2 regions of the Streptomyces sp. NPDC086147 genome follow, and region 2 is predicted to be linked to the other one. Evidence: riboswitches for the same ligand, from Rfam matches in the RefSeq annotation. Region 2 holds a riboswitch; the other holds the start of a gene.

Region 1 (4,350 bases), on a different contig from region 2:
GGCCAGTTCAGCTCGACGTCGTAGTGGTCGGGGTGCAGCACGCCGCGGGCCGCGCGGGTCTTCTCCCAGGCGGGGAGCGGGCCGTTGCGCTCGGCCAGGTCGGTGGAGGCCTCGTACGCGGCCAGCATGATCCGCTCGGCGATCCGGGTGGAGAGCGCCCGCGCCTCGGGGGAGTCGAAGGGCAGCTTCAGCTGGAAGAAGACGTCCTGGAGGCCCATGGCGCCCAGGCCGACCGGACGCCAGCGGGAGTTGGAGCGGCCCGCCTGCTCGGTCGGGTAGAAGTTGATGTCGACGACCCGGTCGAGGAAGGTGACGGCCGTGCGGACGGTCGCGTCCAGGCGCTCCCAGTCGATGTCCGAACCGACCACGAACGCGCCGAGGTTGACCGAGCCCAGGTTGCAGACCGCGGTCTCGCCGTCGTCCGTGACCTCCAGGATCTCCGTGCAGAGGTTGGAGGAGTGGACGGTGTGGCCGGGCTCGGCGGTCTGGTTGGCCGTCCGGTTCGAGGCGTCCTTGAAGGTCATCCAGCCGTTGCCGGTCTGGGCCAGGGTCCGCATCATCCGGCCGTACAGGTCGCGGGCCGGCATCGTCTTGCGGGCCAGACCGTCGGCCTCGGCCTTGCGGTAGGCGGCGTCGAACTCCGCGCCCCACAGGTCCACGAGCTCGGGCACGTCCGAGGGGGAGAACAGCGACCACTCGGCGTCGGCGTTCACGCGGCGCATGAACTCGTCCGGGATCCAGTGCGCCAGGTTCAGGTTGTGCGTGCGGCGCTGGTCCTCGCCCGTGTTGTCGCGGAGCTCCAGGAACTCCTCGATGTCCGCGTGCCAGGTCTCCAGGTAGACGGCGGCGGCGCCCTTGCGGCGGCCGCCCTGGTTCACGGCGGCGACGGAGGCGTCGAGGGTCTTCAGGAACGGCACGATGCCGTTGGAGTGCCCGTTGGTGCCGCGGATCAGCGAACCGCGGGCGCGGATGCGGGAGTACGAGAGGCCGATGCCGCCCGCGTGCTTCGAGAGGCGCGCGACCTGGTGGTAGCGGTCGTAGATGGAGTCCAGCTCGTCCTGCGGGGAGTCCAGGAGGTAGCAGGAGGACATCTGCGGGTGGCGGGTGCCGGAGTTGAAGAGCGTGGGGGAGGACGGCAGGTAGTCCAGCCGGCTCATCAGGCCGTACAGCGCGGCCACTTCGTCGAGCGCGCGGACGCCCTCGTCCTCGGCCAGACCGCAGGCGACGCGCAGCATGAAGTGCTGCGGGGTCTCGATCACCTTGCGGGTGATCGGGTGGCGCAGCAGGTAGCGCGAGTAGAGGGTGCGCAGGCCGAAGTAGCCGAAGCGGTCGTCGCCGGCGCGGTCGATCGTGGCGTCGAGGCGGTCGGCGTGTAGCGCGACGAACTCGGCGGTGCGGTCGGCGATCAGGCCCTCGTGGTGCCCGACGGCGACCGAGGAGGAGAAGTTGACCGAGCCCTGGGAGGCCGCCTCGTCCGCGATGGTGATGGTGAGGAGCCGGGCGGCGAGCCGGGAGTACGCCGGGTCCTCGGCGATCAGGCCGGCGGCCGCCTCGGTGGCCAGCTCGCGCAGCTCCGCCTCGTCCGCGGCGGCGCTGCGGCCGCGGAGTGCGGCGGCGGCGACCTTGCCGGGGTCGGTGTCGGGGAGATCGGCGGTGAGGTCGGTCAGGGTCCGCAGCAGTACGGTCCCGGGGCCGTCGCTCTCGACCGCGGAAGCCTCGGCCGAAGCCGGATCGGCGGGCGCGATGGTCACGTGGGGGCTCTCCCTCGCTCGGCTCGGGGCCTCGGCGGGGGAAAGGGCGGACGGGCGGGCGTCCAGGCATGACGCGCCGCGTCCACCGGCCCACTCCGCGAGGCCCGGACGTCTGTGGCACCCGGAACGGAAGGACCGGGCGCGCTGTCGGCAGGTGTCCGGACTCACCCCGGACGAAACCGCACGAAGTACACCGTTGCGGGACAGTTCCGGATTCGCGCCGGATTCCCCTGCGTCGACAGCGAGGACGAGCATACATGTGGGGGGCGCCGCTCGTGGCACCCCCCACATGTTGTGTCGCCCCCTGGGCGTGACGTGGGCTCAGAACTCCAGGGAGTAGGTGCGCAGAGAGTGATCGGGGACCGGCTCCCAGTCCCGGTGCGGGGTGCGGACGAAGCCCATCCGCTCGTAGATCCGGTGCGCGGAGGCCATCTCGGCGCCCGTGGAGAGCACGATCCTGGCGCACCCCGGGAGGGCCCGCGCCCGGTCGACACAGGCCCGTACGAGCGCCTCCCCGACGCCCCGGCCGCGGGCTTCCCGGGCGACCGCGAGCATCCGGAACTCGGCCTCGCCGGCCACCGCGATGTCGGCCCACGGGGTGCCGCCCCGGGCGAAGGTCACCCCGCCGACGATCCGCCCCGCCGCGTCCCCGGTGTCCTCCGCGACGAGGACCTCGCTCTCGCGGGCCCGCCGCTCCGTGTCCCGCAGCACGGCCAGGTAGGAGTCCTCGGCCCCGTACTTCAGCAGTCCGTCGTCCAGATAGGTGCGCCCGGTCAGTTCGCCGAGCACCTCGTACTCCTCGGGCCGTACCGCCCTGATCGTGAAGTCCATGGGGGAAGTGTGCACGCCGGGGAAGCGGCGGGGCCCGGGGCCTCCTGGTGGAGGTCCCGGGCCCTTTCGGTGCTGCCGGTGTCAGTGGGTGGGCGCGGTGGCCTTCTCCATCTCGGTCTTCACGCCGGGGTCGCCGGCGTCGGCCGTGTAGTCCGACGGGGAGGTCTCGTCGACGCCCTCGGGGGCCTTGAGGGCCTTGAGGACGAGGGTGAGGACCACGGTGACCACGACGTTGAGGACGAAGGCGGTGAGGCCGATGTAGCCGATCTCGCCGATGCCGGGGATCTCGGCGGAGGAGCCGCCGAAGTGCGCCTGCTTCGGCGTCGACACGTTGTAGGCCGCGATCGTGCCGTACAGCATGCCGACGGCCCAGCCGGCGAGCAGTGCCCAGCGGTGGAACCAGCGGGTGAAGAGCCCCCCGACCAGGGCGGGGAAGGTCTGGAGGATCCAGATGCCGCCGAGGAGCTGGAAGTTGATGGCGACCGTCTTGTCCATGGTCAGAACGAACACGAGGGCGCCGACCTTGACCAGGAGCGAGACGATCTTGGAGACCTTGGTCTCCTGTGCCGGGGTGGCGTCCGGCTTGATGAAGTCCTTGTAGATGTTCCTGGTGAAGAGGTTGGCGGCGGCGATCGACATGATCGCGGCCGGGACGAGCGCGCCGATGCCGATCGCGGCGAACGCGACGCCCGCGAACCAGTCGGGGAACATCGTCTCGAAGAGCTGCGGGATGGCGAGCTGGCCGTTCTCGACCTTGATGCCGGCGGCGATCGCCATGAAGCCCAGCAGCGCGAGCAGGCCCAGCATCAGCGAGTACAGCGGCAGGATCGTGGTGTTGCGGCGGATGACCTCGCGACTCCGGGACGACAGCGTCGCCGTGATGGAGTGCGGGTACATGAAGAGCGCGAGCGCGGAGCCGAGCGCGAGCGTCGCGTACGTCCACTGGCCGGCCTCGCCGGGCACGAGTCCACCGACCTTGTTGGTGGTGAACTTCTCGCCCGCCTGGGCGAAGATCTCGTCGAAGCCGCCCAGCTTGATCGGGATGTAGATGATCGCCACCGCGATGACGACGTAGATCAGGGTGTCCTTGACGAAGGCGATGAGCGCGGGGGCGCGCAGGCCGGAGGAGTAGGTGTAGGCCGCGAGGACGCCGAAGGCGATGAGCAGCGGCAGGTCCTTGACGAACCAGTGGGTGTTCTCGCCGCCGCCGACGCCCATCACGTCCAGGACGGCCTGGATGCCGACGAGCTGGAGCGCGATGTACGGCATGGTGGCCAGGATGCCGGTGACCGCCACCGCCAGCGACAGGCCCTTGGAGCCGAAGCGGCCCCGGACGAAGTCGGAGGTGGTCACGTACCCGTGCTTGTGCGAGACCGACCACAGGCGCGGCAGGAAGGTGAAGATCAGCGGGTACACCAGGATCGTGTACGGCACCGCGAAGAAGCCGGCCGCGCCCGCCGCGTAGATGGCCGCCGGGACGGCGACGAAGGTGTACGCGGTGTAGAGGTCGCCGCCGAGCAGGAACCAGGTCACCCAGGTGCCGAAGGACCGGCCGCCCAGGCCCCACTCGTCGAGGCTGTCGGTCTCGGCCCTGCGCCAGCGCGAGGCCAGGAAGCCCATGACCGTGACGGCCAGGAAGAAGAAGATGAAGACGGCGAGTGCCACGCCGTTCACGCCGTCCTTCATCGCGCGTCACCTCCCTCGCGGGACCGCTGGTCCCGCTGCCACAGCTTGTAGGCGATCATGGTGAGCAGGGTGGAGACCAGCA
Region 2 (4,350 bases):
GTGCGCATCGCGCTCGTGCCCCACAGGGAGAGGCCCACGGAGGTCGGCCACTCGCCGTTGTCGGTGCGGTAGCGCTCCAGGAGCGAGTCCGCGAGCGCCTGGCCGGTCTCCCAGGCGAGGCGGGAGGGGACGGCCTTCGGGTCGACGGAGTAGAAGTTGCGGCCGGTCGGCAGGACGTTGACCAGGCCCCGGAGCGGGGAACCGGACGGACCGGCCGGGACGAAGCCGCCGTTCAGCGCGTGCACGGCGTGCGCCAGCTCGTCGGTGGTGGCGGCCAGGCGCGGCACGACCTGCTCGGCGGCGAACCGCAGCACGGCCCGGACGTCGGGACCGTGGTCGGCCGCGACCGACTCGACCGCGTCCACCGCCCAGTCGGCGGCCTCCATCGCCTCGACGAGCTCGCGCGCCTTCGCCTCCGCCTCGTCGGCGGTGGTGCGGGTCGCGGCCGACTCGTCCAGGCCCAGGGCCTCGCGCAGACCGGGCAGCGCCTGCGTGCCGCCCCAGATCTGGCGGGCGCGCAGGATGGAGAGGACCAGGTTGACCCGGGCCTCGCCGGCCGGGGCGCCGCCGAGGACGTGCAGGCCGTCGCGGATCTGGGCGTCCTTGACCTCGCACAGCCAGCCGTCGACGTGCAGCAGGAAGTCGTCGAAGCCGTCGTCCTCCGGGCGCTCCTCCAGACCGAGGTCGTGGTCGAGCTTGGCGGCCTGGATCAGGGTCCAGATCTGGGCGCGGATCGCGGGCAGCTTCGCCGGGTCCATGGAGGAGATCTGCGCGTACTCGTCGAGCAGCTGCTCCAGGCGCGCGATGTCGCCGTACGAGTCGGCGCGGGCCATCGGCGGCACCAGGTGGTCGACCAGGGTGGCGTGCACGCGCCGCTTGGCCTGGGTGCCCTCGCCCGGGTCGTTGACCAGGAACGGGTAGACCAGCGGCAGGTCGCCGAGGGCCGCGTCCGGGCCGCAGGCGGCGGACAGGCCGGCGTTCTTGCCGGGCAGCCACTCCAGGTTGCCGTGCTTGCCCAGGTGGACCATGGCGTCGGCGCCGAAGCCGCCGTCCTCGGCGCGGGCCGCGATCCAGCGGTAGGCGGCCAGGTAGTGGTGGGACGGCGGGAGGTCGGGGTCGTGGTAGATCGCGATCGGGTTCTCGCCGAAGCCGCGCGGCGGCTGGATGAGGACGAGGAGGTTCCCGCGCCGCAGGGCGGCGAGCACGATGTCGCCCTCCGGGTTCCGCGACCGGTCGAGGAACATCTCGCCGGGCGCCGGGCCCCAGTGCTCCTCGACGTGGGTGCGCAGCTCCTCGGGGAGGGTCGCGTACCAGCGCTTGTAGTCGGCGGCCGGGATGCGGACCGGGTTCCTGGCCAACTGCTCCTCGGTCAGCCAGTCCTGGTCGTGGCCGCCGGCCTCGATGAGGGCGTAGATCAGCTCGTCGCCGTCGCCCGAGACCAGGCCGGGGAGGTCCTCGGCGGGCCCGAAGTCGTAGCCCTCCTCGATCAGCCGGCGAAGGAGGGAGACGGCGGAGGCGGGGGTGTCCAGGCCGACGGCGTTGCCGATGCGGGAGTGCTTGGTGGGGTACGCGGAGAGGACGAGCGCGAGCCTCTTCTCGGCGTTCGGGATGTGCCGGAGGCGGGCGTGCCGCACGGCGATCCCGGCGACGCGGGCCGCGCGCTCGGCGTCCGCCACGTACGCGGGCAGGCCGTCCTCGTCGATCTCCTTGAAGGAGAACGGGACGGTGATCAGGCGCCCGTCGAACTCGGGGACGGCGACCTGGCTGGCGGAGTCCAGCGGGGAGAGGCCCTCGTCGTTCTCCTCCCACGCGGACCGCGAGCCGGTCAGGCAGAGGGCCTGGAGGATCGGCACGTCGAGCGAGGCGAGCGCGCCCGCGTCCCAGGCCTCCTCGTCGCCGCCGGCCTGCGCCTCGGCGGGCTTGGTGCCGCCCGCCGCGAGGACGGTGGTGACGATCGCGTCGGCGGTGCGGAGGGTGTCGAGCAGCTCCGGCTCGGGGGCGCGCAGGGAGGCCACGTACAGCGGGAGGGCCCGCGCGCCGGCGTCCTCTATCGCGTCGCACAGGGCGCCGACGAAGGCGGTGTTGCCGCTCATGTGGTGGGCGCGGTAGTAGAGCACGGCGATCGTCGGGCCCTCGGTGGCCTTCGGGGTGCGCTCCAGCGGGCCCCAGGTGGGGGCGGCGGCCGGGGCCTCGAAGCCGTGGCCGGTGAGCAGGACGGTGTCGGAGAGGAAGCGGGCGAGCTGCTCCAGGTTGGCGGGGCCGCCGTGCGCCAGGTAGGCGTGCGCCTCGGTGGCGACGCCGACGGGCACGGTGGACGCCTCCATGAGCTGCGCGTCGGGCGCCTGCTCACCGCTGAGCACGACGACAGGCTTCCCGGCGGCGCGAATCGCGTCGAGCCCGTCCTGCCAGGAGCGGAGCCCGCCGAGGAGCCGGACGACGACGAGTTCGGCGCCGTCGAGCAGCCCGTCGAGGTCGGCGAGCGGGAGCCGGGACGGGTTGGCGAACCGGTACTCCACCGGTCCGCCGGCCGCGCGGGCGCTGAGCAGGTCGGTGTCGGAGTGCGACAGCAGCAGAAGCATGGCGAGCGCAGGCCTTCCTCGGGGTTGTCCGCGCCCCGGGTGGTCGTGTGGACGGCAGGAGTTCCTGACTCACCGGCCCGAGAACACCGGGCCGGCTCACAGTGGCGGGACCGCGCCGGAATCTCACCGGGCTTCCTCCCCGGGGTCCTGGGACCCCATGCCGCTTGCATCCTAGATCGTGAGCTCCGGACGCCGGAGGGAGCGGGAGGGTCAGGCGGATCACACCGGGTCCTGGGGCGGACAGCGGACCGGTGCCTCCGCGCCGGGGGCCGGGGTGGCCGGGAGCCGGGGCGCGCAGGAGCGCGGGCCGAAGACTGCCGGGCACCGGCAGTGCGCGGCGCCGGGCGGGCCGGTCATGCTGACGCCACCCGGCGCGAGCCGGTGCGAGGAAAGGGGGTGGACGGTGCTGTTCTCCGTACCGGTGCACACGTGGTGGCTGATCGCGACGGCGGCGACCCTGGTGCTCATGATCACGATGGAGAGGTTCTCCGCCACCGGGATCGACGAGGCGCCGGAGGAGTTGCGGGACAGGGCGGAGGGCATGCGGAAGACCGCCGTGCGGGTCGTCTTCGCGGGGTTCCCCGCCCTCTTCTCCGTGGTCGCCCTGCTGGAGCTGCTGAACCGGGAGCGGGAGGGGATCTACCTGTTCCTGTACAGCGTCATGGCCGTGTCCATGCCGGTCGCCCTGCTCCCGTTCCGGCGCCGGATGTACCGGCACCACTTCGCCCAACTGCTGAGCGGCGAGGAGATCACCATGGACCGCGTCGCGTCCGTCTGGCTCTGCACCACCCTCCTCGTCCCCGTCCTGGCGGCGAGCGCGTTGCTCGCGACCGCGGGCGGAACGTCCTAGGGCACGTCCGGCGGGACCGGAGCGCGCCCGCCGAAGCACCGGGGGCCGGGTCGGCCGCGCCCGCCCGAGCCCCCCGAGTCAGGCCCGTCACACCCCGCCGACCGCCGGTTTTCCCGTGGGTATGCTCGCCGCCATGCCGCCCGTCCCGACCCCGAAGCCCGCCCCCGGCGCACCCCGTGTGCGGGAGCGCGGCGACGCCTGCCCCGGGGCGCTGCGGCTGCACTCCGCCGACGACGGGCACCTGGCCCGACTGCGGCTGCCCGCAGGGAGGTTGACGGCGCATCAGGTCGAGGTCCTGGCGGACGCCGCCGAGTCCCTGGGGGACGGGCGGATCAGCGTCACCTCGCGCGGGAACGCCGAGCTGCGCGGCCTCGCGGACGGCTGCGGGGCGGAGCTCGCGGCGCTCCTGGCGGAGGCGGGCCTGCTGCCCTCGGCCACCCACGAGCGCGTCCGCAACATCGTGGTCTCCCCGGCCGCGGGCCTCGACGGACTCGGCGCCGCCGACGTGCAGTTGTGGGCCCGCGAGCTGGACGAACGGCTCTGCGCCGCGCCCTGGGCCGCCGCGCTCTCCGGGCGCTTCCTCTTCGTCCTGGACGACGGCCGCGGCGACGTCACCGGCCTCGGCGGGGATGTGACCTTGGTCGCAGTGGACCCCCGCACCGCGCTCCTGCACCTGGGCGGCCGGGCCGTGCGCGTCGCCGCCGACGACGCGCCCCGCGCCGCCCTCGCCGCCGCCCGTGTCTTCCTCTCCGCCGCCCGCGCGGCCGGCACCGGCGCCTGGCGCGTACGGGAACTGCCGGAGGGGCACGGGGCCGACGTACGGGACGTACGGGAGGCGCTCGTGGTGGAAGAGGTACCGGAGCCGGTCCTGCCGCAGGGGCCGCCCCCCGCCCCCGGCCCCCTCGGCCCCGCCGCCCTCCA

Evidence for each region. A riboswitch is a leader RNA that binds a small molecule or an ion and turns the genes downstream of it on or off. The one in region 2 is predicted to bind cobalamin.
Region 1: another riboswitch for cobalamin. It lies ahead of AB0398_RS02695 (ribonucleoside-diphosphate reductase subunit alpha); the one in region 2 lies ahead of cobN (cobaltochelatase subunit CobN).

What each region holds. Positions count from the first base shown of each region.
Region 1 covers NZ_JBFBJO010000001.1:558,770-563,119, forward strand. The annotation lists gene AB0398_RS02695 (ribonucleoside-diphosphate reductase subunit alpha) at 1-1,751, opposite strand, end outside; cobalamin riboswitch at 1,883-2,023, opposite strand; gene AB0398_RS02700 (GNAT family N-acetyltransferase) at 2,073-2,582, opposite strand; gene mctP (monocarboxylate uptake permease MctP) at 2,664-4,268, opposite strand; gene AB0398_RS02710 (DUF3311 domain-containing protein) at 4,265-4,350, opposite strand, start outside.
Region 2 covers NZ_JBFBJO010000003.1:364,661-369,010, reverse strand. The annotation lists gene cobN (cobaltochelatase subunit CobN) at 1-2,579, opposite strand, end outside; cobalamin riboswitch at 2,619-2,745, opposite strand; gene AB0398_RS09740 (hypothetical protein) at 2,799-3,047, opposite strand; gene AB0398_RS09735 (hypothetical protein) at 3,046-3,429, shown strand; gene AB0398_RS09730 (cobalamin biosynthesis protein CobG) at 3,563-4,350, shown strand, end outside.